4 regions of the Streptomyces griseiscabiei genome follow, and region 4 is predicted to be linked to each of the others. Evidence: riboswitches for the same ligand, from Rfam matches in the RefSeq annotation. Region 4 holds a riboswitch; each other region holds the start of a gene.
What was found. Region 4 has a riboswitch for cobalamin ahead of J8M51_RS28705 (ABC transporter substrate-binding protein). Riboswitches for the same ligand answer to the same signal wherever they lie in the genome.
Positions count from the first base shown of each region.

Region 1 (5,189 bases), on a different contig from region 4:
TTCGCCGTCGCTGAACTTGACGTTCTCGCGGAGGGTGTAGGTGTACGTCCGGCCGCCGTCGGCCACTTGGGGCAGCGCCTTCGCCAGGGCGGGTCTCAGTTCCAGGTCGGCGTCCCGGGCCAGCAGCCCGTCGAAGATCTTCGAGTTGCCGTCCTTGCCGTAGCCGAGGAGCGGGCTGAGGGTGTCCGGCTCGGACGCCACCCCGATCACGACGGAGTCGGCCGGGCCGCCGCCGTCGGTGCCACCGCCGGGCGCCGAGCAGGCGGTGGCGCCGAGGGCCACCGCCGCCGCGACGGCGGCACCTCGTATCGGTCGGGACGTCATGAGCCTCACACCCTTGCTGCGCCTGAAGTGCTGTTGCACATTGATTGCAGGTAAGGGCTACCCCGGCGGGTCGTACATCAGTCCAGCGATGTGACCTGCGGGTTTCGGCTCAGCCGTCGTCGGGCGTACGGCCCGGGCTCCTCAGGTGGTGGTGCCGCTCCGGCGGGACCGGTACCACCACGCGCCCCCGCCGAGCGCGAGCAGGACCACCGCGCCGATGCCGAGGGGGACCGCCAGGGAGCCGCCGTCGTCGCCGTCGGTGCTGTCCGCCGCGGCCTCCGCCGACGGCGTGGCGGCCTCGGCGCTCTTCTCGGGCGAGGGGGAGGGCGGAGCCGTCGTGGGGTCCGCCGAGGGGGTGGGGCTCACGACCTCGGCGCCGGGCGCGGCGGCCTTGAGGTCCAGGCGGGGCGCCGGGTGACCGTGGCCGTGGCCGTCGCCCTCCGCCTCCTCCTCCAGTTCGATCCAGCGGTCCACCTTGCCGTCGCTGTACGACTGGAGGGTCTTGAACACCAGCGACTTCGCGTCGGGCAACTGCCGTACGGTGACCACGTACTCGACGTCCTCGCCCACCGCGAGTTTGGTGCCGGACACCGTGTAGCCCCGGTCGGTGGGGGCGAACTTCCACCCGTCCGGGCCCTCCTTGTAGGTGAGGTCGGCGGGGACGAGGCCCTTGGGCAGGATCACCTCCACCTTGGTGATGCCGGCGGAGGCCGACTCCGACTCGGCGGAGAAGGTGAGGTCGACGTTCTGGTCGAGGGCGCGGGCGCCCTCCGCCTCGACCTCCGCGTGGGCCGCGGCCGGCCCCGCGGTGGCGACGGCGACCGCGAGCGCGGCTGCGGTGAGAACGCCGAGACGGCGCGAACTGCGTACCAAGGTCGGGCGGTGCACTGCGGACTCCCTGTGCCGACGGTGTGAAGGGTGAATTCAAGCGCAGGGCAGGACCTGTGGCCAAGGGCGACCAGGTGTGCGATCGGTTCCGGCCAACCGCCGCCACCGGGGACGCGCTCGTGCGCGGGGTGGGGACGGTGGGGCGTGCGCCGTGGTGTGAGCTGTTCCACGGCGCCCGCGCGCCCCTCGTCTCCGCTTGTCAGCGTCCTTATCTGGGCACTACTGTCACCACGCCTTGGTGAACGGGAAATCCGGTGTCATGCCGGTGCGGCCCTCGCCACTGTGATCGGGAAGTCCGGCTCTGGTCCTCACGGACAGCCACTGGGTCCTCGGACCCGGGAAGGCGGAGCACGGACGGTGGTACCCGTAAGCCAGGAGACCGGCCAAGGCGCGTCAACCATCCACGAGGTGCTGGAGAGGGTCTGCTGAGCCATGCACATAGCCGAGGGTTTCCTTCCTCCGGCGCACGCGATCGCCTGGGGCGTCGCGTCCGCGCCATTCGTCGTCCACGGAGTCCGGGCACTCACCCGTGAGGTCAAGGAGCACCCCGAGAGCACCCTGCTGCTCGGTGCCTCCGGTGCCTTCACCTTCGTCCTGTCCGCACTGAAGCTGCCTTCGGTCACCGGGAGTTGTTCCCACCCCACCGGCACCGGACTCGGCGCCATCCTGTTCCGGCCACCGATCATGGCGGTCCTGGGCACCATCACCCTGCTCTTCCAGGCACTGCTGCTCGCGCACGGCGGGCTGACCACGCTCGGCGCCAACGTCTTCTCGATGGCGATCGCCGGCCCCTGGGCGGGGTACGGCATCTACCGGCTGCTGCGGCGGTTCGACGTGCCGCTGATGGTCACCGTGTTCTTCGGCGCGTTCGTCGCCGACCTGGTCACCTACTGCGTCACCAGCGTGCAGCTGGCGCTCGCGTTCCCCGACCCGAGCAGCGGTTTCCTGGGCGCGCTCGGCAAGTTCGGCTCCATCTTCGCCGTCACCCAGATCCCGCTGGCGATCAGCGAGGGCCTGCTCACGGTGCTGGTGATGCGGCTGCTGGTGCAGTCGAGCAAGGGCGAACTGACCCGGCTCGGCGTGCTCCTGACCGGCAAGCGCGACCGCACCGAGACCGCGACCGAGACCGAGACCGGGGCGGTGGCCCGATGAACAAGAAGACGATGAGCAAGAACACGAAGATCAACGCCCTGCTGCTGCTCGTCGTGGCCGCGCTCGCCGTCCTGCCGCTGGCCCTCGGCCTCGGCGACCACAAGGAGGAGCCCTTCGCGGGCGCCGACGCCGAGGCGGAGACCGCGATCACGGAGATCGAGCCGGACTACGAGCCGTGGTTCTCGCCGCTGTACGAGCCGCCGTCCGGTGAGATCGAGTCGGCCCTGTTCGCGCTGCAGGCCGCGCTCGGCGCGGGCGTCCTCGCGTACTACTTCGGCATCCACCGGGGCCGGCGCCAGGGCGAGGCACGGGCCCTGGCCGGGCTGGCGGGCGCCGGTGACGACAGCTCGACCAGCGGTGCCGGTGCCGGGGAGTCCCCCGCCGGGCGGGTCTGACGCCTCGTGCTGCCGATCGACGCGGCGGCGCACAGCAGTCGCTGGCGCCGCCGCCATCCCGTGGACAAGGCCGTGCTCGGGCTCGGCCTCACCGTGCTCGCGATCTCCCTGCCGCCCTGGCCGGGCGCGGCCCTGGTCCTGCTGACCGCGCTCGTGGTGCTGCTGGGCCCGGCCGGGGTGCCGGGGCGCCGGCTGTGGCGGGCCTACCGGGTGCCGCTGGGTTTCTGTGTGACCGGGGCGCTGCCGCTGCTCGTCCAGGTCGGCGGGCCCGACGGGTTCGTGACCCTGGCCGACGGCGGACCGGTCCGCGCCGGGGAACTGCTGCTGCGCACCTCGGCGGCCTCCCTCGGCGTCCTGCTGTTCGCGTTCACCACCCCCATGTCGGACCTGCTGCCGCGCCTGGTGAAGGCCGGGGTGCCCGCGCCCGTCGTGGACGTGGCACTGGTCACGTACCGGATGAGCTTCCTCCTCCTGGACTCCGTGCGCCGGATCCGGGAGGCGCAGGCGGCCCGGCTCGGGCACACCACCCGGGCGGCCACCTGGCGTTCGCTCGGCGGACTCGGCGCCACCGCGTTCGTCCGGGCCTTCGACCGGGCGGCTCGCCTGCAGACGGGACTGGCGGGGCGGGGCTACGACGGCACCCTGCGCGTCCTGGTCCCCGAGGCACGGATCTCCGCCCGCTTCACCACGGCGAGCGTGGCCCTGCTCGGGGCCGTGGCCGCTCTCACCCTCGTACTGGATTCGTCCTGGAAAGGCCGCTGACATGAGCGAGCCCGTGCTGGTCTCCCTGCGGGGCGCGTCCTTCGCGTACGAGGACGGGCCGCCCGTGCTCAGCGACCTCGACTTCGCGGTGCCGGAGGGACGCGCGCTCGCCCTGCTGGGCCGCAACGGCAGCGGCAAGACGACGCTGATGCGGCTGCTCAGCGGTGGACTGCGGCCCCGGACCGGCGAGTTGGCGGTCGAGGGGCGGGCGGTGACGTACGACCGCAAGGGGCTGACCCGGCTGCGGACGACGGTGCAGCTGGTGGTGCAGGACCCGGACGACCAGCTGTTCGCGGCGTCCGTGGCGCAGGACGTGTCGTTCGGGCCGCTCAACCTCGGGCTGTCCGACGCGCAGGTCCGGGCCCGGGTGGACGAGGCGCTCGGCGCCCTCGGGATCGCCGCGCTCGCCGACCGGCCCACCCATCTGCTCTCCTACGGCCAGCGCAAGCGGACCGCCATCGCGGGCGCGGTCGCGATGCGGCCCCGTGTGCTGATCCTGGACGAGCCGACCGCCGGACTCGACCCCGACGGGCAGGAGCGGCTCCTCGCCACCCTGGACGGGCTGCGCCGGTCCGGCACCACCGTCGTGATGGCCACCCACGACGTCGACCTCGCCCTGCGCTGGGCCGACGACGCGGCACTGCTCACCCCGTCCGGCGCGCGCACCGGCCCGGTGGCCGCCATGCTCGCCCGTACGGATCTCCTCGGGCAGGCGGGACTGCGGCTGCCGTGGGGCATCGCCGTCGCTCAACACCTGCGGGAACAGGGGCTGTTGGGTGAGGAGGAGGCCGGGCCGCGTACGCCGGAGGAGCTGGCCGCCGTGGCTCAGGTCCGCAGGCCGTAGACGCGGACGGCGGTGCCCGCGAAGACCTCGTGCCGTTCGGCCGCGCTCAGTCCGGACGTCAACTCGTGGGCCGTGTCGAGGACGTGGGCGTAGTCCGCCGCGAGCCGGCAGACGGGCCAGTCGGAGCCGAACATCAGCCGGTCGGGGCCGAAGGCGTCCAGCACGATGTCGGCGTACGGGGCGAGGTCGGCGACGGACCAGGTCCTCCAGTCCGCCTCGGTGACCAGGCCGGAGAGCTTGCAGAAGGTGTTGGGGAGCGCGGCCAGCTGTCGCAACTCCCCCGCCCACGGCTCCAGTTCGCCCGAGGCGATGGGCGGCTTGGCCACATGGTCGAGGACGAAGGCGAGTTCGGGGAGCCGGGCCGCCGCCTCCACGGCGGCCGGGAGCTGGTGGGGTTTGACCAGGAGGTCGTAGCCGAGCCCCGCCCCGGCGACGGCGGACAGACCGCGCAGGACGTCCGGGCGGACCAGCCAGCGGGGGTCGGGTTCGCCCTGCACCTGGTGGCGGATGCCCACCAGATGCTCGCCGCCGGGGCCTTCGCGCAGCCCGGCGAGGGTCTCGGCGACATCGGGCGCGGTGAGGTCGGTCCAGCCGACGACCCCGGCGACCAGGTCGCTGCCGGCGGCCAGGGCCAGGAACTCGGGGGTCTCCTCGGGCACGGTGATCGTCTGCACCAGGACCGTGGCGGTGACCCCGGCGGCACGCGCCTCCGGCTCCAGGTCGCCGAGGGCGAAGTCGCGGCGCAGCGGGGCGAGTTCGGGGCCGGTGATCCAGTCCTGGTCGCGGACGGAGAGGTCCCAGACGTGGTGGTGGGCGTCGACGAC
Region 1 is NZ_JAGJBZ010000001.1:1,800,041-1,805,229, forward strand. Features, by position in the region: gene J8M51_RS07855 (ABC transporter substrate-binding protein) at 1-324, opposite strand, end outside; gene J8M51_RS07860 (DUF1775 domain-containing protein) at 466-1,212, opposite strand; cobalamin riboswitch at 1,432-1,614, shown strand; gene J8M51_RS07865 (energy-coupling factor ABC transporter permease) at 1,645-2,364, shown strand; gene J8M51_RS07870 (energy-coupling factor ABC transporter substrate-binding protein) at 2,376-2,759, shown strand; gene cbiQ (cobalt ECF transporter T component CbiQ) at 2,766-3,521, shown strand; gene J8M51_RS07880 (energy-coupling factor ABC transporter ATP-binding protein) at 3,523-4,365, shown strand; gene J8M51_RS07885 (amidohydrolase family protein) at 4,347-5,189, opposite strand, start outside.
Region 1: linked by a shared signal. The riboswitch ahead of J8M51_RS07865 (energy-coupling factor ABC transporter permease) and the one ahead of J8M51_RS28705 (ABC transporter substrate-binding protein) in region 4 are both predicted to bind cobalamin.

Region 2 (5,189 bases), on a different contig from region 4:
TCCTCCGAGTGCGGCGAGACCACCTCGATGACGTCCGTGCCCAGGGGGTCGGTCAACTCCCCGCCGATGAACAGCTGTCCGTGTTCCACGAGTTCGGTCATGGCCGCTGCCTCCCGGAGCCACTTCTCTGACATACCGTCAGTTCTGAATAGGGAACTGATACCAGTTCCAGAGAAAGGAGTCCATGTCGTCGGCCGGTTCACGGGCGCGCCTCGCCCTCCCGTACGCCATCCCCGGTGGAACTCGTTCTAGTTATAGTGACTTCATGACACAGGTGACCGATCACGGCGGCGGCGTACGGTCCATCGAGGTCCCCATCCCGGACAACCCCCTCGGCCACACCCTCGTGTACGTCGTCGACACCGACCGCGGTCCGGTCCTCGTCGACACCGGCTGGGACGACCCGGCGTCCTGGGACAGGCTCGCGGCGGGTCTGACGGCGTGCGGTACGTCGGTCGCGGAGGTCCACGGGGTCGTGATCACCCACCACCACCCCGACCACCACGGTCTGTCGGGGGCGGTGCGGGAGGCGTCCGGGGCGTGGATCGCGATGCACGCGGCGGACACGGCGATCGTCCGGCGCACGCGGGGGACGGGACCCGACCGCTGGTACTCCTACATGACGGACAAGCTCACGGCGGCGGGCGCGCCCGAGGAACACCTCGCGCCGCTGCGGGCCCCGCGCCGTCCCCGCGCCACCCTGCCCGGGTTCTCCCCCGCGCTCCCCGACCGCGAGATCGTCCCCGGCGAACTCCTCGACCTCCCCGGCCGCCGCGTCCGCGCGATCTGGACGCCGGGGCACACACCTGGGCACGTCTGCCTCCACCTGGAGGAGGCGCACCCGGCCCGACTCGCGGGCCGTGGGCGGCTGTTCTCCGGTGACCATCTCCTCCCCGAGATCAGCCCGCACATCGGCCTCTACGAGGACCCGGACGACGACACGGTCACCGATCCCCTCGGCGACTATCTCGACTCCCTGGAACGCGTCGGGCGTCTCGGCGCGGCGGAGATCCTCCCCGCCCACCAGTACGCGTTCACCGCATCGGCCGCGCGCGTACGGGAGTTGCTGGCGCATCACGAGGCCCGCCTCACCGGTCTGCTCGCCCTCCTCGCCGCTCCCCTCACTCCCTGGCAGCTGGCCGAGCGCATGGAGTGGAACCGGCCCTGGTCCGACATCCCCTTCTCCTCCCGCAACATCGCCGTCTCCGAGGCGGAGGCGCATCTGCGGCGCCTGGTGAAGCTGGGGCGGGCGGAGGCGGTGGCGGGGAGTGATCCGGTGGTGTATGTGGCGGTGTGAGGGGTCAGTTGCGGCGGTGGAGTGCGCGGATCAACTCCTCTGCGGCCCCGATCAGTTCGACCTCGCGCGCGCTCATCGTCGGCATGGCCGCCCGGCGCCGCCCCGCCTCGGCGAGACCGGAGTCCGTCAGGGCGGACAGGCCGTCGGACTGGTGGGCGAGGAGGGAGGCGAGAGTGGCGTGGGCCAGGGACGCGCGGGAGTCGGCGGCGTCCACGGCCACTTGCGCGAGGATCATCGCGGAGATACCCCAGTCCAGACCGGGCGGCCCCTCCTCGGCGTTGCTCCAGTCGATGACCTGCGGGCCGCGGGGCGTGACGATGACGTTCTCGGGATGCAGGTCGAGGTGGAGCACGCGAGAGGCGGGCGCGTGGCCGCGGGGCGGGAGGGCGTGCAGGGCGTGCAGAAGGTGGGCCAGGACGGCGCCGGCCCGGGCCGGGTCGAGCAGGCCCTCGCCGAAGGCCTCCAGCATGGTCGGGCCCGACAGCCGCTCCAGCACCATCTCCGTGCGCGTCGCGGAGCGGACGCGCGGGACCGGGTACCCGTGCCCCCGTACGTACTCCATGACCTCGGCCTCGGCGACGGCGTCACCCCAGCCGTCCCGGTAGCGCCGCAGCACCCAGGCCCCGGCCGCGTCGAGGGGCGCGGCGGGCGCGGTTCGTCTGTCGGCTGCGTCACTGCGGGCGGGGGCGGCGGGAGCACCGGCTTCGGGGGCCGGGGGGAGGTCGTCACGGCCGTGCGGGACGGACTCCGTTTCCGTGGCGTGGAGTTCGTACACGTCGGCCGTGCGGCCCGAGCCGAGGAGTCTTCCCGTGCGCATGGCCCGAACCTATCCCGGCGCGCGGACGGCCCTCAGCCCTTTGCTACCGACAGGTAGAGTGACCGGGTCGTCATCACACCCGTACAGGGGGAAGCCGGTGCAAATCCGGCGCTGACCCGCAACCGTGAACCGGCCCCGCGAGGGGACGGTGAGCCGGACCGCCCGGTACGGATTCGTGACCGGCTCGCGTACTCCGGCGGCCCGCCGGGGTACGGCACCGTCGAGGAATACGGAGCCGAGCCGCCCGGCGCTCCGCCGTGCGCCCGGCTCCCCGTCAGGGAGAGGCAACCGCCGATCATGAATGTCCGCCGCAGCGCCGCGGTAGTCGCCGTACTCATCGTCGCAGCCGGGCTCGGGACGGGACTCGGGACCGGTTTCGCACCGGCCGCCCTCGCCGACGACGGCTCCCCCGCACCCTCCGCCTCGCCGTCGCAGGCGATACCCACGGGCCTGTACGGCTCCAACGACCCCACGTACGACGGCGTCTGGCGGCAGTCCCTCGCGCTGCTCGCCCTGGACACCGTGGGCGAGAAGCCCGGGGCCGGGGCCGTGGAGTGGCTGGTCGGGCAGCAGTGCGCGAGCGGGGCGTTCGCGGCGTACCGGGCGGACGCCACCGCGAAGTGCGACGCGAAGACGGCCCTCGACACCAACAGCACGGCCGCCGCGGTGCAGGCGCTCGCCGCGGTGGGCGGGCGGGGCGCCGAGGCCGGGCGGGCCGTGCGGTGGCTGAAGGAGAACCAGAACGACGACGGCGGCTGGGGCTACAGCGCCGGAGGCCCCAGCGACGCGAACTCGACGTCCGTCGTGATCGGCGCGCTGACCGCCGTCGGCGACGCACCCGAGAAGCAGGAGAAGTCCGGCGAGTCGCCCTACGACGCTCTCCGCGCCCTCGCCGTCCCCTGCGGCGGCGACAGTGAGAAGAACGGCGGGGGCTTCGCCTATCAGCCCGACAAGAAGGGCGGGCTCGCGGCGAACGCGGACGCCACGGCCGCCGCCGTGCTCGGCGTCCTGGGCGAGGGCTTCGTGGCCGAGGCGGGCGACGGGGAGGGTTCCGCCGGGAAGTGCGCCGCGGGCGACTCCCCGGCGGACCTGGCCCACAACGGTGCCGTCCACCTGGCCGGTGACCTCACCGCCGACGGCTATCTGAAGTCCTCCCTCGCGGGTGCGGAGGACCAGCCCGACCACGGCAACACCGCCGACGCGGTCGTCGCGCTCGCCGCCGCCGGGGACGAGGACGCGACCAGGAAGCCGCTCTCCTGGCTGGAGAAGAACCACGGGGTGTGGGCGGCCAAGGCCGGGCCCGCCGCGTACGCGCAGCTCCTCTTCGCCGTGCACGCCACCGGCGGCGACCCGCGCGACTTCGGCGGCACCGACCTCGTGGCCCAGCTCAAGGACACCGGTCCGGCGCGCGATGTGGACGACTACTCGTCCGTGCCCGTCGACGAGGAGGCGTACTACGACGGTGGGACCGACGACGGCACATGGTGGAAGATCGGGCTCGCGGGCGTCCTCGCCGCGATCGTCGCGGTCGTCGCCGGGTTCGTGCTGGCGAAGGCCCGCAGGAAGCGGCGGGAAGGGTGACCAGTCGGCAGAGCGGCGCCGTGTCGCGGTCGCGGTCGCGTGGCGTCGTGCTCCTGCTGAGCGGCGTCCTCCTCACGCTGGGGCTGGGCGGCGTGGGGCAGGGGCAGGCCCATGCCGCCGCGTACCGCTACTGGTCGTTCTGGGAGCGGAACGGTTCGGCCTGGGCGTACGCCACGCAGGGGCCGTCGACCGCGCGACCCGTCGACGGGGAGGTGCAGGGGTTCCGGTTCGCGGTCAGCCGGGACTCCGGGGACGCGGTACGGCCGCGCGGGGTCGCCGACTTCGCCGCGATCTGCGGGAACACGGGCGCGCGGGCCGGGCAGAAGCGGGTCGCGCTGGTCGTCGACTTCGGCACGGCGGCGGACGCACCGGCCGGGGAGACTCCTCCGGCGGCGCGTACGGCGTGCGCGCGCGTGCCGGACGACGCGACCTCGGCCGAGGCGCTGGCGGCGGTCGCGAAGCCGCTGCGGTACGACACGAGCGCGATGCTCTGCGCGATCGCCGGATATCCGAGGGCGGGGTGCGGGGAGGCGGTGGGTTCCGACGAACACGCCGACACCGACACCGACGGCACGGACGTCCCCGAAAGCCCTGCCACCTCTGCTGCCTCCGATGCCTCCGGCGCCTCCGGCGCCTCCGGCAAGGGCGACGGACCCGCCGTCGGGCTGTTCGTGGGTGTGGGAGTCGTCGCCGCGCTCGGGGCCGCCGCGGTGTGGCAGGCGCGGCGGCGCCGGGGGTAGGGGCCGATGCGGTGGTTCACAGGGCGCCCGGAGGCGGGGCCGGCCGGGGACGGGGCCCGCGGCCCGGCGGTTCGAGGCGTGCACCCCCTCGCCTGGTGGCTCTGGGCGCTCGGCCTGGGGACCGCCGCGTCGCGTACGACCAACCCCCTGCTCCTCGGTCTGCTCATCGCGGTCGCCGGGTTCGTCGTGGCGACGCACCGGACCGACGCGCCCTGGGCCCGGTCGTACGCCGCGTTCGTGAAACTGGGGCTGGTGGTGCTGGTCGTACGGCTGGGGTTCGCGGTGGTGCTGGGGTCGCCGATCCCGGGGACGCACACCCTGTTCACGCTGCCCGAAGTGCCGCTCCCCGACTGGTCGCAGGGCATCCGGCTCGGCGGCCGGGTCACGGCGGAGGGGTTCCTGTTCGCGCTGTACGACGGGCTGCGGCTGGCCGCCCTGCTGATCTGTGTCGGCGCCGCGAACGCCCTCGCGAACCCGGCGCGGCTGCTCAAGTCGCTCCCCGGCGCCCTGTACGAGGCGGGCGTCGCGGTGGTGGTGGCGATGACGTTCGCACCGCATCTGGTGGCGGACGTCCAGCGGTTGCGGGCGGCCCGGCGGCTGCGCGGGCGGCCGGACCGGGGCGTACGGGGGCTGCTGCAGGTCGGACTGCCCGTGCTGGAGGGCGCGTTGGAGCGTTCGGTCGCGCTCGCCGCCGCGATGGACTCGCGCGGCTACGGCCGTACCGCCGACGTCCCGGCACCCGTCCGCCGTACGA
Region 2 is NZ_JAGJBZ010000001.1:3,977,848-3,983,036, forward strand. Features, by position in the region: gene J8M51_RS17360 (aldehyde dehydrogenase) at 1-101, opposite strand, end outside; gene J8M51_RS17365 (MBL fold metallo-hydrolase) at 266-1,297, shown strand; gene J8M51_RS17370 (phosphotransferase) at 1,302-2,114, opposite strand; cobalamin riboswitch at 2,162-2,294, shown strand; gene J8M51_RS17375 (prenyltransferase/squalene oxidase repeat-containing protein) at 2,412-3,695, shown strand; gene J8M51_RS17380 (SCO2322 family protein) at 3,743-4,435, shown strand; gene J8M51_RS17385 (energy-coupling factor transporter transmembrane component T) at 4,514-5,189, shown strand, end outside.
Region 2: linked by a shared signal. The riboswitch ahead of J8M51_RS17375 (prenyltransferase/squalene oxidase repeat-containing protein) and the one ahead of J8M51_RS28705 (ABC transporter substrate-binding protein) in region 4 are both predicted to bind cobalamin.

Region 3 (5,189 bases), 2.3 Mb from region 4:
GCTGGGCTTCATGGCGATCGCGGCCGGGATCCAGGTGCAGAACGGCCAGTTGGCGATCCCTCAGCTGTTCGAGACGATGTTCCCGGACTGGTTCGCGGGCGTCGCCTTCGCGGCCATCGGCATCGGCGCGCTGGTGCCCGCGGCGATCATGTCCATCGCGGCGGCGAACCTCTTCACCCGCAACATCTACAAGGACTTCATCAGGCCTGACGCCACGCCCGCGCAGGAGACCAAGGTCTCCAAGCTGGTGTCCCTGCTGGTGAAGGTGGGCGCGCTGGCCTTCGTCCTCACCATGGACAAGACGGTCGCCATCAACTTCCAACTGCTGGGCGGCATCTGGATCCTCCAGACCTTCCCGGCCCTGGTAGGCGGCCTGTTCACCCGCTGGTGCCACCGCTGGGCGCTTCTCGCCGGCTGGGCGGTCGGCATGCTGTACGGGACGATCGCCGCGTACGGGGTGGCCTCGCCGACCCAGAAGCACTTCGGCGGCTCCTCCGCCGAGATCCCGGGCATCGGCGAGATCGGCTACATCGGCCTGACGGCCTTCGTCCTCAACGTCGTGGTCACCGTCGTCCTCACCGTCGTCCTGCGCGCCGCCAAGGCCCCCGACGGCATCGACGAGACCAGCCCCGAGGACTACACGGCCGACGCGGGCGACGCGGGCGTCCAGGTGGAACTGCCTCCGGCAACAGCGGGGACGAGCCACTAGGCTCCGCCTTTCGCCGCCGGGGTGTGTTGTCGGGTGCGGGTGGGTGGGGGCTGGTCGCACAGTTCCCCGCGCCACTGAAAAGCAGGGGCTGCGCCCCCTGCTTTTCGCCCCGAAAGGGCCGCGGGCCTCTTTCAGGGGCGCGGGGAACTACGCGAGAAGCCCCACCGAACCCGCACGTCCCCACCCACCCCCGCGCGGAGCGCGAAAAGAAGGGGGTCGAAGGGGCGCAGCCCCTGGGGATGGGACGGGTAGGGGCGGCGGGGGCGAAAAACACCCGGCTACGCTGAATCCGTGACCGCTCGCGCACCGATCGTCCTCGACAGCGACCCCGGTATAGACGACGCCGTAGCCCTCCAGTACCTCCTGGGAACCGGCCTGTGGGACCTCAAGGCGTACACATCCGTCGGCGGCAACCTCCCCGCCGAGGCGACGTACGCCAACGCCCGCGCCCTGTCCAGAGCCCTCCGCATGGACACCGACGTCCCGGTCCACCGGGGCGCCGGCCGCCCCCTCTCCCGCCTCCCCTACCGAGAGGCCTCCGCCTTCCACGGCCCGGCAGGCCTCGGCCACGAGACCCTCCCCGACTCGACCGCCCCGCACCTCACGGAGTCCTCCGCGCAGGCCCTGCTCCGGCTCTCCCGGGAACACGAGGGCGAGCTGACCGTTTGCGCCACCGGCCCCCTCACGAACGTGGCGATCGCCCTCCTGGAGGACCCCGGCTTCGCCCGCCGTGTCCGCAGGTTCGTGTTCATGGGCGGCGCCGCCCAGGTCCCGGGCAACTTCACGCCCGTCGCCGAGTTCAACATCTGGGCGGACCCGGACGCCGCCGAGGTGGTGCTCTCCTCGGGCATCCCGTTCACCATGGTCGACCTGGACGCCTCGCACCGCTGGCTGTTCCGCCCCGCCGACCTCGCCGCGCTGGAGGCCGCGGGCCCGGGTACGGCCCTCGCCGCCCGGCTGATGCGCACCTACATGGAGGCCTACACCCGCCACGGCGGCGACGGCACCTGTCCGCTGCACGATCCGCTGGCCGTGGGGGTCTGCGGCGACGAGGCGTTCGTCGAGGCGGCCGACGGGGCGGTCGTCGTGGAATGCGGAAGCGAACTCACGCGCGGGCAGACCGTGTTCGTCCCGTCCGCCGCCCGGCGCGTCTACTACTCCGAGTCCCCCGCCCTGACCGCCCGCCTCCGCGCCACCGGCCGGGTCGCCCTCGGCCCGGGCACCCGCGACTTCAGCAAGGACTTCGTGGCGACGCTGCCGCGGTGGCCAGCGGCGACCTGAGCCATCCCGACCCGCCCCAGCCCGACCCCTCCCGGTCCGGGCCCGGGTCCGGCCTCGGATCAGAACCCAGTCCGATCGTCACACGAACGACGCCCCCTGTGGAAAACCCGAGCCGCGCAGATCCCCCGCTCGTGCAAACTGCGACGCATGGACATCACGATCAGGCGGGCGCTCGCCGACGAGTACACCACCCTCGGCGAGATCACCGCACAGGCCTACCTCGGCGACGGACTGCTGGACTTCGGGGAGAGCGACGCGTACCTCGGTGAGCTGCGGGACGTGGCGAAGCGGGCCGCCGCGGCCGACGTCCTGGTGGCCCTCGCGGACGACCGGGTGCTCGGCGGTGTGACCTTCGTCCCGGCGGGCGGCCCCATGGCCGACATCGCCCGTCCGGGAGAGGCCGAGATACGGATGCTCGCGGTCGCCGCCGAAGCACGCGGGCGGGGTGTCGGCGAGGCCCTCGTGCGCGCCTGTGTGGAGCGCGCCCGGACCGTGGAGGGCTGCGCCCGCCTCGTGCTGTCGACCCAGCGGAGCATGCACGCGGCCCACCGCATCTACGAACGCCTGGGCTTCACCCGCACACCGGAGCGCGACTGGAACCCCCTTCCCGACCTCCTCGACCTCACTCTGATCACCTATGAGTTGACGCTCTGACACCCTGCGAAGTCGACAGCGACACAACATGTGGGGGTGACACCGCGACCCGGCACTAGATGTATGCTCATGCTCGCTGTCGCCGCAGGGGAATCCGGTGCGAATCCGGAACTGTCCCGCAACGGTGTACTCGCGTGTGTACGTCTCCATTCGCGCACGCATGTTCAGTCCGAACACCTGCCGACAGCGCGCCCGGCCGTCCGGTCCGGGTGCCTGACGTCCGGGCCTCGTGGAATGGGCCGGTGGACGCGACGCCCCCGTGCGCTCGTGTGCAGCCGCCTGCCCTCCGCAAGGCCCCTTGCCGAGCGAGGGAGAGCCCCACGTGACCATCGCGCCAGCCGACCCGGTTTCAGCCGACCTGGCTTCCGCCACTCCGGCGACGGAGACCGACGGTCCCGGTACCGCGTTGCTGCGGACCCTGACCGAGCTGACCGCCGACCTCCCCGACGCCGACCCCGGCCGGGTCGCCGCCGCCGCCCTGCGCGGCCGGTCGGCTCGGGCCGACGAGTCGGAGCTGCGCGAGCTGGCCACGGAGGCGGCCGCGGGCCTCATCTCCGAGGACCCCGCCTACTCGAAGCTGGCCGCCCGGCTGCTTGCCGTCGGCATCCGCGCCGAGGCCGCCTCGCAGGGCGTCACGACGTTCACCGAGTCCGTCGCGGTGGGCCACCGGGAGGGCCTGGTCGCCGACCGCACGGCGGAGTTCACGCGCGTGCACGCCGGGCGACTCGACGCCATGATCGACCGGGCGGGCGACGACCGCTTCGGCTACTTCGGCCTGCGCACGCTGCACAGCCGCTATCTGCTCCGGCACCCGATCACCCGCAAGGTCATCGAGACGCCCCAGCACTTCATGCTGCGGGTAGCCGCCGGCCTCGCCGAGAACGACACCCCGCGGGCCCTGGACGAGGTCGCCGCGCTCTACCGGCTGATGAGCCGCCTCGACTACCTCCCCTCGTCCCCCACGCTCTTCAACTCCGGTACCCGCCACCCCCAGATGTCGTCCTGCTACCTCCTCGACTCCCCGCTCGACGAGCTGGACTCCATCTACGACCGCTACCACCAGGTGGCCCGCCTCTCGAAGCACGCCGGCGGCATCGGTCTGTCGTACTCCCGCATCCGCTCGCGCGGTTCGCTGATCCGGGGCACCAACGGGCACTCCAACGGCATCGTGCCGTTCCTCAAGACGCTGGACGCCTCGGTCGCCGCCGTGAACCAGGGCGGCCGGCGCAAGGGCGCGGCCGCGGTCTACCTGGAAACCTGGCACTCCGACATCGAGGAGTTCCTGGAGCTGCGCGACAACACCGGTGAGGACGCCCGGCGTACGCACAACCTGAACCTGGCGCACTGGATCCCGGACGAGTTCATGCGCCGGGTGAACGCCGACGAGAAGTGGTCGCTGTTCTCCCCGGCCGATGTGCCCGAGCTGGTCGACCTGTGGGGCGAGGAGTTCGAGGCGGCCTACCGCAAGGCGGAGGCGGCCGGCCTGGCGCGGAAGACCATCCCGGCCCGTGATCTGTACGGCCGCATGATGCGCACCCTCGCGCAGACCGGCAACGGCTGGATGACCTTCAAGGACGCGGCCAACCGCACGGCCAACCAGACGGCCGAGCCGGGCCATGTCGTCCACTCCTCCAACCTCTGCACGGAGATCCTGGAGGTCACGGACGACGGGGAGACCGCCGTCTGCAACCTGGGCTCGGTGAACCTGGGCGCGTTCGTCGACCCGGCGACGGGCGACCTGGACTGGGAGCGGCTGGACGAGACCGTCCGCACCGCCGTCACCTTCCTCGACCGCGTCGTCGACATCAACTTCTACCCGACCGAGCAGGCGGGCCGCTCCAACGCCAGGTGGCGGCCGGTCGGCCTCGGCGCGATGGGTCTGCAGGACGTCTTCTTCCAGCTGCGCCTGCCGTTCGACTCCCCCGAGGCGAAGGCGCTGTCCACGCGGATCGCCGAGCGGATCATGCTCGCCGCGTACGAGGCCTCGGCCGACCTCGCCGAGCGCAACGGCCCGCTGCCGGCCTGGGAGAAGACCCGTACGGCCCGTGGTGTGCTGCACCCCGACCACTACGGCGTCGAGCCGACCTGGCCGGAGCGCTGGGCGTCCCTGCGCGAGCGCGTCGCGGCCACGGGCCTGCGGAACTCCCTGCTCCTCGCCATCGCGCCGACGGCCACCATCGCCTCGATCGCCGGTGTGTACGAGTGCATCGAGCCGCAGGTGTCCAACCTGTTCAAGCGCGAGACACTGTCCGGTGAGTTCCTCCAGGTCAACTCGTACCTGGTGGCCGAGTTGAAGAAGCTCGGTGTGTGGGACGCGCAGACCCGGGAGGCGCTGCGCGAGTCCAACGGCTCGGTCCAGGGCTTCACCTGGGTGCCGCAGGACGTCCGCGATCTGTACCGCACGGCCTGGGAGATCCCGCAGCGCGGTCTGATCGACATGGCCGCCGCCCGCACCCCGTATCTGGACCAGTCGCAGTCGCTGAACCTCTTCCTGGAGACGCCGACCATCGGCAAGCTCTCCTCGATGTACGCCTACGCCTGGAAG
Region 3 is NZ_JAGJBZ010000002.1:293,220-298,408, reverse strand. Features, by position in the region: gene mctP (monocarboxylate uptake permease MctP) at 1-709, shown strand, start outside; gene J8M51_RS18910 (nucleoside hydrolase) at 1,001-1,990, shown strand; gene J8M51_RS18905 (GNAT family N-acetyltransferase) at 2,138-2,644, shown strand; cobalamin riboswitch at 2,708-2,843, shown strand; gene J8M51_RS18900 (ribonucleoside-diphosphate reductase subunit alpha) at 2,967-5,189, shown strand, end outside.
Region 3: linked by a shared signal. The riboswitch ahead of J8M51_RS18900 (ribonucleoside-diphosphate reductase subunit alpha) and the one ahead of J8M51_RS28705 (ABC transporter substrate-binding protein) in region 4 are both predicted to bind cobalamin.

Region 4 (5,189 bases):
GCGGTGCCGGTGGTGCAGCAGCAGCGGCCGGCCCAGCTCGCCGCTGTCCAGCAGGGACTTGAGCTTGACGTACTCGCGGTCGTAGCGGCGCATGAAACCCACCTGGACCCGGCGGTGGCCGAGGCGCTGCTCCGCCTCCAGCAGCCGCAGCGCGGAAGCCGTGTCCGGGGTGAGGGGCTTCTCGCACAGGACGGGCAGGTCGTGGGCGAAGGCGGTGAGCAGGGCGGCCTCGTGGGCGGGGCCCGGGGAGGCGACGAGGACGGCGTCGACGCCGGGGGCGGCCAGCGCCTCGGCGAGGTCGCCGTAGGCCGCGCAGCCCCCGATGCCGGCGGCGACGGTACCGGCCCGGTCGGTGTCCGGGTCGACGACGGCTGCCACATGGGCACCGCTGATCACCCGCGCGATCCGGCGGGCGTGGTCGGCGCCCATCCGGCCGGTGCCGACGACGGCGACGCCCAGAGAGCCGTGCTCGGTCATGGCGTTCCGTCCTTTCGCGCGGGCCACGGCAGGATAGTCGACCTCTCCCGTGCCGGGCTCGCGGCGGCCGGAATTCCGTTTCGCCTCGCGACGATCACCGGCTAGGCTCCCCCGGCGCACGGGGGGCGTGTGCACATCAACGTGGGGGCACGGGGGCATGGTCGACGACTTCAGCGGTTCCGGAACGGGTTCGACGGCGGAACCGGAGGCGGGGGCAGGGTCGGGAGCGGTCGTCGGCGGGGCGCCCGCGTCCGGGCCCGTGCCCAGGTCCGGGAAGGAGATGAGCACCGGGGCCCAGGTGTTCTCGGCGGTGGCGACCGTCGGGGTGATCCTGGGGGGCATGTGGCTGCTGGGGGACCTGCTCGGTGGGACGCAGGAGTCCTCGGGACCGGCGACCTGCTCGGCCTCGGACGACGCCTCGCCGGCGCCGCGGGGCGAGGTCTCCGGTGCCCGGTTGTGCACCGCGCTGAACCGTTCCGACCTGCCGGGGCTCCTCGGCACCCCGACCGAGAAGGCGGTCACCGCCTCGGGCAGTGACAACGAGTCCACCTGGGCCGACGGCACGAAGACCGTCACCCCCGAAGCGACCGTCAGGCTGGACACGTACACCGTCGAGCTCTCGGCGTCGTACGACGACCTCCCGGTCGCCGAGTCGGTCGGCTATCTGGGCTCCGGCGCCGAGACCAGGAAGGTGCTCGGGCACACGGCGGCCCTGTACTCGGGCCAGACCATCGCCATCTCCTTCGGGTTCGACGGCGCCGACGCCGCGTCCGGCCCCGGTGGTGTCGCCCGTCGGCTGCTGGTCGCGACGGACCCGAAGGACAGTGGCAGCACCTTCGAACTCGTCATCTACCGCCAGGACTCCATGACACCCGACGACGAGGCCCTGTTCCGCGTCGCCGAGAAGGTCCTGCCGACGATCCCCGGGTGGAAACCCGCCGCCTGACTCGCCCGACCGCACGACCGCACGACCGCACGACCGCACGACCGCACGACCGCCTGAACTGCAGGGTCACCACGAGGTAACCCAGGCACCGAAAAGTGCGTTCTTCCACGTCAGCGGCCACTCTCCTACGGTTACCCGGTAACCACGAGAGAGCACGTGAACCCCACGTGTTGCCCTTCGGGCGCTCATGACGAGGAGACGTACGACATGGCCATCACCCTGGTGAACCCCGACGGACTGCCGAAGATCGACGCGTACCGGCAGGTGTCCGTCGCGACGGGCACGAAGCTGGTGTTCGTCGCGGGACAGGTCTCCTGGGACGCCGACCAGGTCACCGTCGGCGTCGGCGACCTGGCCGCCCAGGTCGAGCGGTGCTATCTGAACGTCGGCACCGCGCTGGCCGGAGCCGGGGCCTCCTTCGACGACGTGGCGAAGATCAACATCCATGTCGTCGACTGGACGCCCGACAAGATGCCCGCCCTCATGGAGGGCATCTCCCGGGCGGCCGGGAAGCTCGGGGTCACCGCCACCCCGCCCGCCACCCTCCTCGGCGTCGCGGCGCTGGACATCCCCGAGCATCTGGTCGAGATCGAGGCCACCGCGGTCGTCGACTGAACACGGCACGGCACGGCACGGCGAGGGCGGAGGGGCGGGCAGGCGGGCAGGCGGGCAGGCGGGCAGGCGGGCAGGTCAACGGGTGGGCCGGGGGCCTGTGATAGCTTGCCGACGCCAGTCGAACCCATGTGCGCGCATCGACGCGTACGGGTCAGGGAATCCGGTGTGAATCCGGAGCTGACGCGCAGCGGTGAGGGTGACGGGCGGGGCAACGGCCACTGGACGGCGGTCACGATCGCGGTCCGGGAAGGCGTCTCGTCCGGGTGAACCCGAGTCCGAAGACCTGCTGGCGGTCCCCGGCGCCGAGGGGTGCCCGGGACAGCTCCGTACGACCGGGCTTCGCGCATGAGCCCTCGACGCCGAAGGAAGTCCCGTGCCGATCGCACGTCCTGTCCGTCATGCCGTCCTCCTCCTGGCCGCCGGTTCGCTGCTGCTGACCGGCTGCGGGGGCTCCGGGTCCGCCGGGTCCGGCACGTCCGCCGCCGAGGGAGCGGCCCCGGGCGAGTCCACCGGTCATCCGGTCACCCTCGACAACTGCGGTGAGCGGGTGCGGGTGGACAGCCCGCCCGAGCGTGCCGTCTCCCTCAACCAGGGCACCACCGAGATCCTGCTCTCCCTCGGCCTCGCCGACCGCATGGCGGGCACCGCCACCTGGACCGACCCGCTGCCGAAGGCCCTGGAGAAGGCGAACGCGAAGGTGCCGCGGCTCGCCGACAACGCGCCCTCGTTCGAGAAGGTCCTGGACGCCGAACCCGACCTCGTCGTCTCCTCGTTCGCGTCCACCCTCGGCAAGGGCGGGGTGGCGACCCGCGCGGAGTTCGAGAAGCTCGGCGTCCCCACCTATCTCTCCCCCTCCGACTGCGTCGGCAAGGACAACAGCGGTGACGGCGACGGCGTCCGCACCGAGCCGCTGACCATGGACGCGGTCTACGGCGAAGTGCGCGATCTGGCGCGGATCTTCGGGGTCGAGAAGCGCGGCGAGAAGCTGGTGGCGGAGCTGAAGTCCCGGGTGGAGAAGGCGACCGCGGGCCTCGACGCCGAGGGCGTCACCGTCCTGTACTGGTTCGCCAACGCCCAGTCCCCGTACCTCGCGGGCTGCTGCGGGGCCCCCGGGGTCATCACCCGCGAACTGGGCGCGAAGAACGTCTTCGACGACACCGAGGAGGAGTGGCCCCAGGTCAACTGGGAGGCCGTCGCCGACCGCGACCCCGACGTCCTCGTCATCGGCGACCTGGTCCGCGAGGAGCAGACGGCGGAGACGGCAGCGAAGAAGATCGAGTTCCTGGAGTCCGATCCCGTCACCAGGAACATGACGGCGGTGAAGAAGAAGCGGTACGTGCTGCTGTCCGGGCAGGCGATGAACCCGACCGTGCGGACCGTCGAGGGCGTGGAGAAGGTGGCGGCGGCGCTCCGCGAGTTCGGCCTCGCGGGATGACCGGTGCAAAGGCCCACGTACGGACGGGGACGGCGGGGAAGGGGACGGCGGGGAAGGGGGGAACCGCCGGTCCGGCGCCGCTCGTCGTACGGGTGCTGCGGCGGTCGGTGGCGTGGACGGCCGGGCTCGTGGCGCTCGCGGTCTCCGTGGCCGTGGCGATCACCATCGGGCCCGCGGACATCGGCGTGGTCGACGTCTGGTCCACGGTGGTCGCCCATCTCGGCTGGGGGCACACGGAGTTGACGCCCATCCGGGACGGCATCGTGTGGAATCTGCGGCTGCCGCGCACGCTGCTGGCCGCCGTGTGCGGGGCCGGACTGGCGGTGTGCGGCGCGGTCATGCAGTCCCTGCTGCGCAATCCGCTGGCCGATCCCTTCGTGCTGGGCGTCTCCTCCGGGGCGTCGACCGGCGCCGTCGTGGTCGTGGTGCTCGGCGTGGGCGGCGGTGCGCTGTCGGTGTCCGGGGGCGCGTTCCTGGGCGCGGTGGTCTCCTTCGGGCTGGTGCTGCTGCTCAGCCAGACGCTGGGCGGCAGCACGGACCGCGTGGTGCTCGTCGGTGTCGCGGCCATGCAGCTGTTCTCCGCGCTCACCTCCTTCATGGTGATGACCGCCGCCGACGCCGAGACGACCCGCGCGGTGCTGTTCTGGCTGCTCGGCTCGCTCAGCGGGGCGGACTGGACGGATGTGACGGTGTGTCTGGCCGTGCTGGTCGTGGTGCTGCTGGTCTGTCTGGGGCACAGCCACGCGCTGGACGCGTTCGCGTTCGGGCAGGACGCGGCGGCCTCGCTCGGTGTCTCCGTGGCCCGCACCCGGCTGGTCCTGCTGTGCGTCACCGCGCTGCTGACGGCGGCCCTGGTCGCCTCGGCCGGGGCGATCGGCTTCGTCGGGCTGGTCCTGCCGCACGCCGCCCGCGCGCTCACCGGGTCCGGGCACGGACGGCTGCTGCCGGCCACCGCCCTGGCCGGGGCGGTGTTCCTGGTGTGGGTCGACACCCTCGCCCGTACCGTCCTTGATCCGCAGGAGGTCCCGGTGGGTGTGGTGACGTCCCTCATCGGCGTCCCCGCCTTCGTCGCCATCATGTACCGGACCAGGAGCAGCCGATGAACGACCGGGCCGCCACCACGGACGCCGTGGAAGCCACGGACTCGATGGATGCGATGCATGCGATGGATGCGACAGGGACGGCCGGGCTGCGCGCCGAGCGGGTCTCCCGCAGCGCCGACGGCACGTTGATCCTGGACGGGGTCAGCCTGGCGCCGCGTCCCGGGACCGTCACCGGACTGCTCGGCCCCAACGGCTCGGGCAAGTCCACGCTGCTGCGTCTGCTCGCCGGGGTCATCGCGCCGGCCTCGGGCGTCGTCACCCTCGACGGCGAGCCGCTCGACCGGGTGGGCCGCCGCGCGGTCGCCCGGCGGATCGCCGTGGTGGCCCAACAGTCCGACACCCAGGTCGAGTTGACCGTCCTGGACGTCGTACGGCTGGGCCGTGTCCCGCATCGCCGGGCCTGGGCGCCCGTCGCCGCCGACGACGAGGAGGCCGTCCGTACGGCGCTGGCCCGCACCGGTCTGACCGACAAGGCCCACCGGTCCTGGCACACCCTGTCCGGCGGGGAGCGCCAGCGGGTCCAGATCGCCCGCGCCCTGGCCCAGGAGCCGCACGAGCTGCTCCTGGACGAGCCCACCAACCACCTCGACATCCAGCACCAGCTGGCCCTGCT
Region 4 is NZ_JAGJBZ010000002.1:2,618,784-2,623,972, reverse strand. Features, by position in the region: gene J8M51_RS28720 (Gfo/Idh/MocA family protein) at 1-477, opposite strand, end outside; gene J8M51_RS28715 (DUF6215 domain-containing protein) at 758-1,423, shown strand; gene J8M51_RS28710 (RidA family protein) at 1,631-2,038, shown strand; cobalamin riboswitch at 2,137-2,343, shown strand; gene J8M51_RS28705 (ABC transporter substrate-binding protein) at 2,412-3,473, shown strand; gene J8M51_RS28700 (FecCD family ABC transporter permease) at 3,470-4,576, shown strand; gene J8M51_RS28695 (ABC transporter ATP-binding protein) at 4,639-5,189, shown strand, end outside.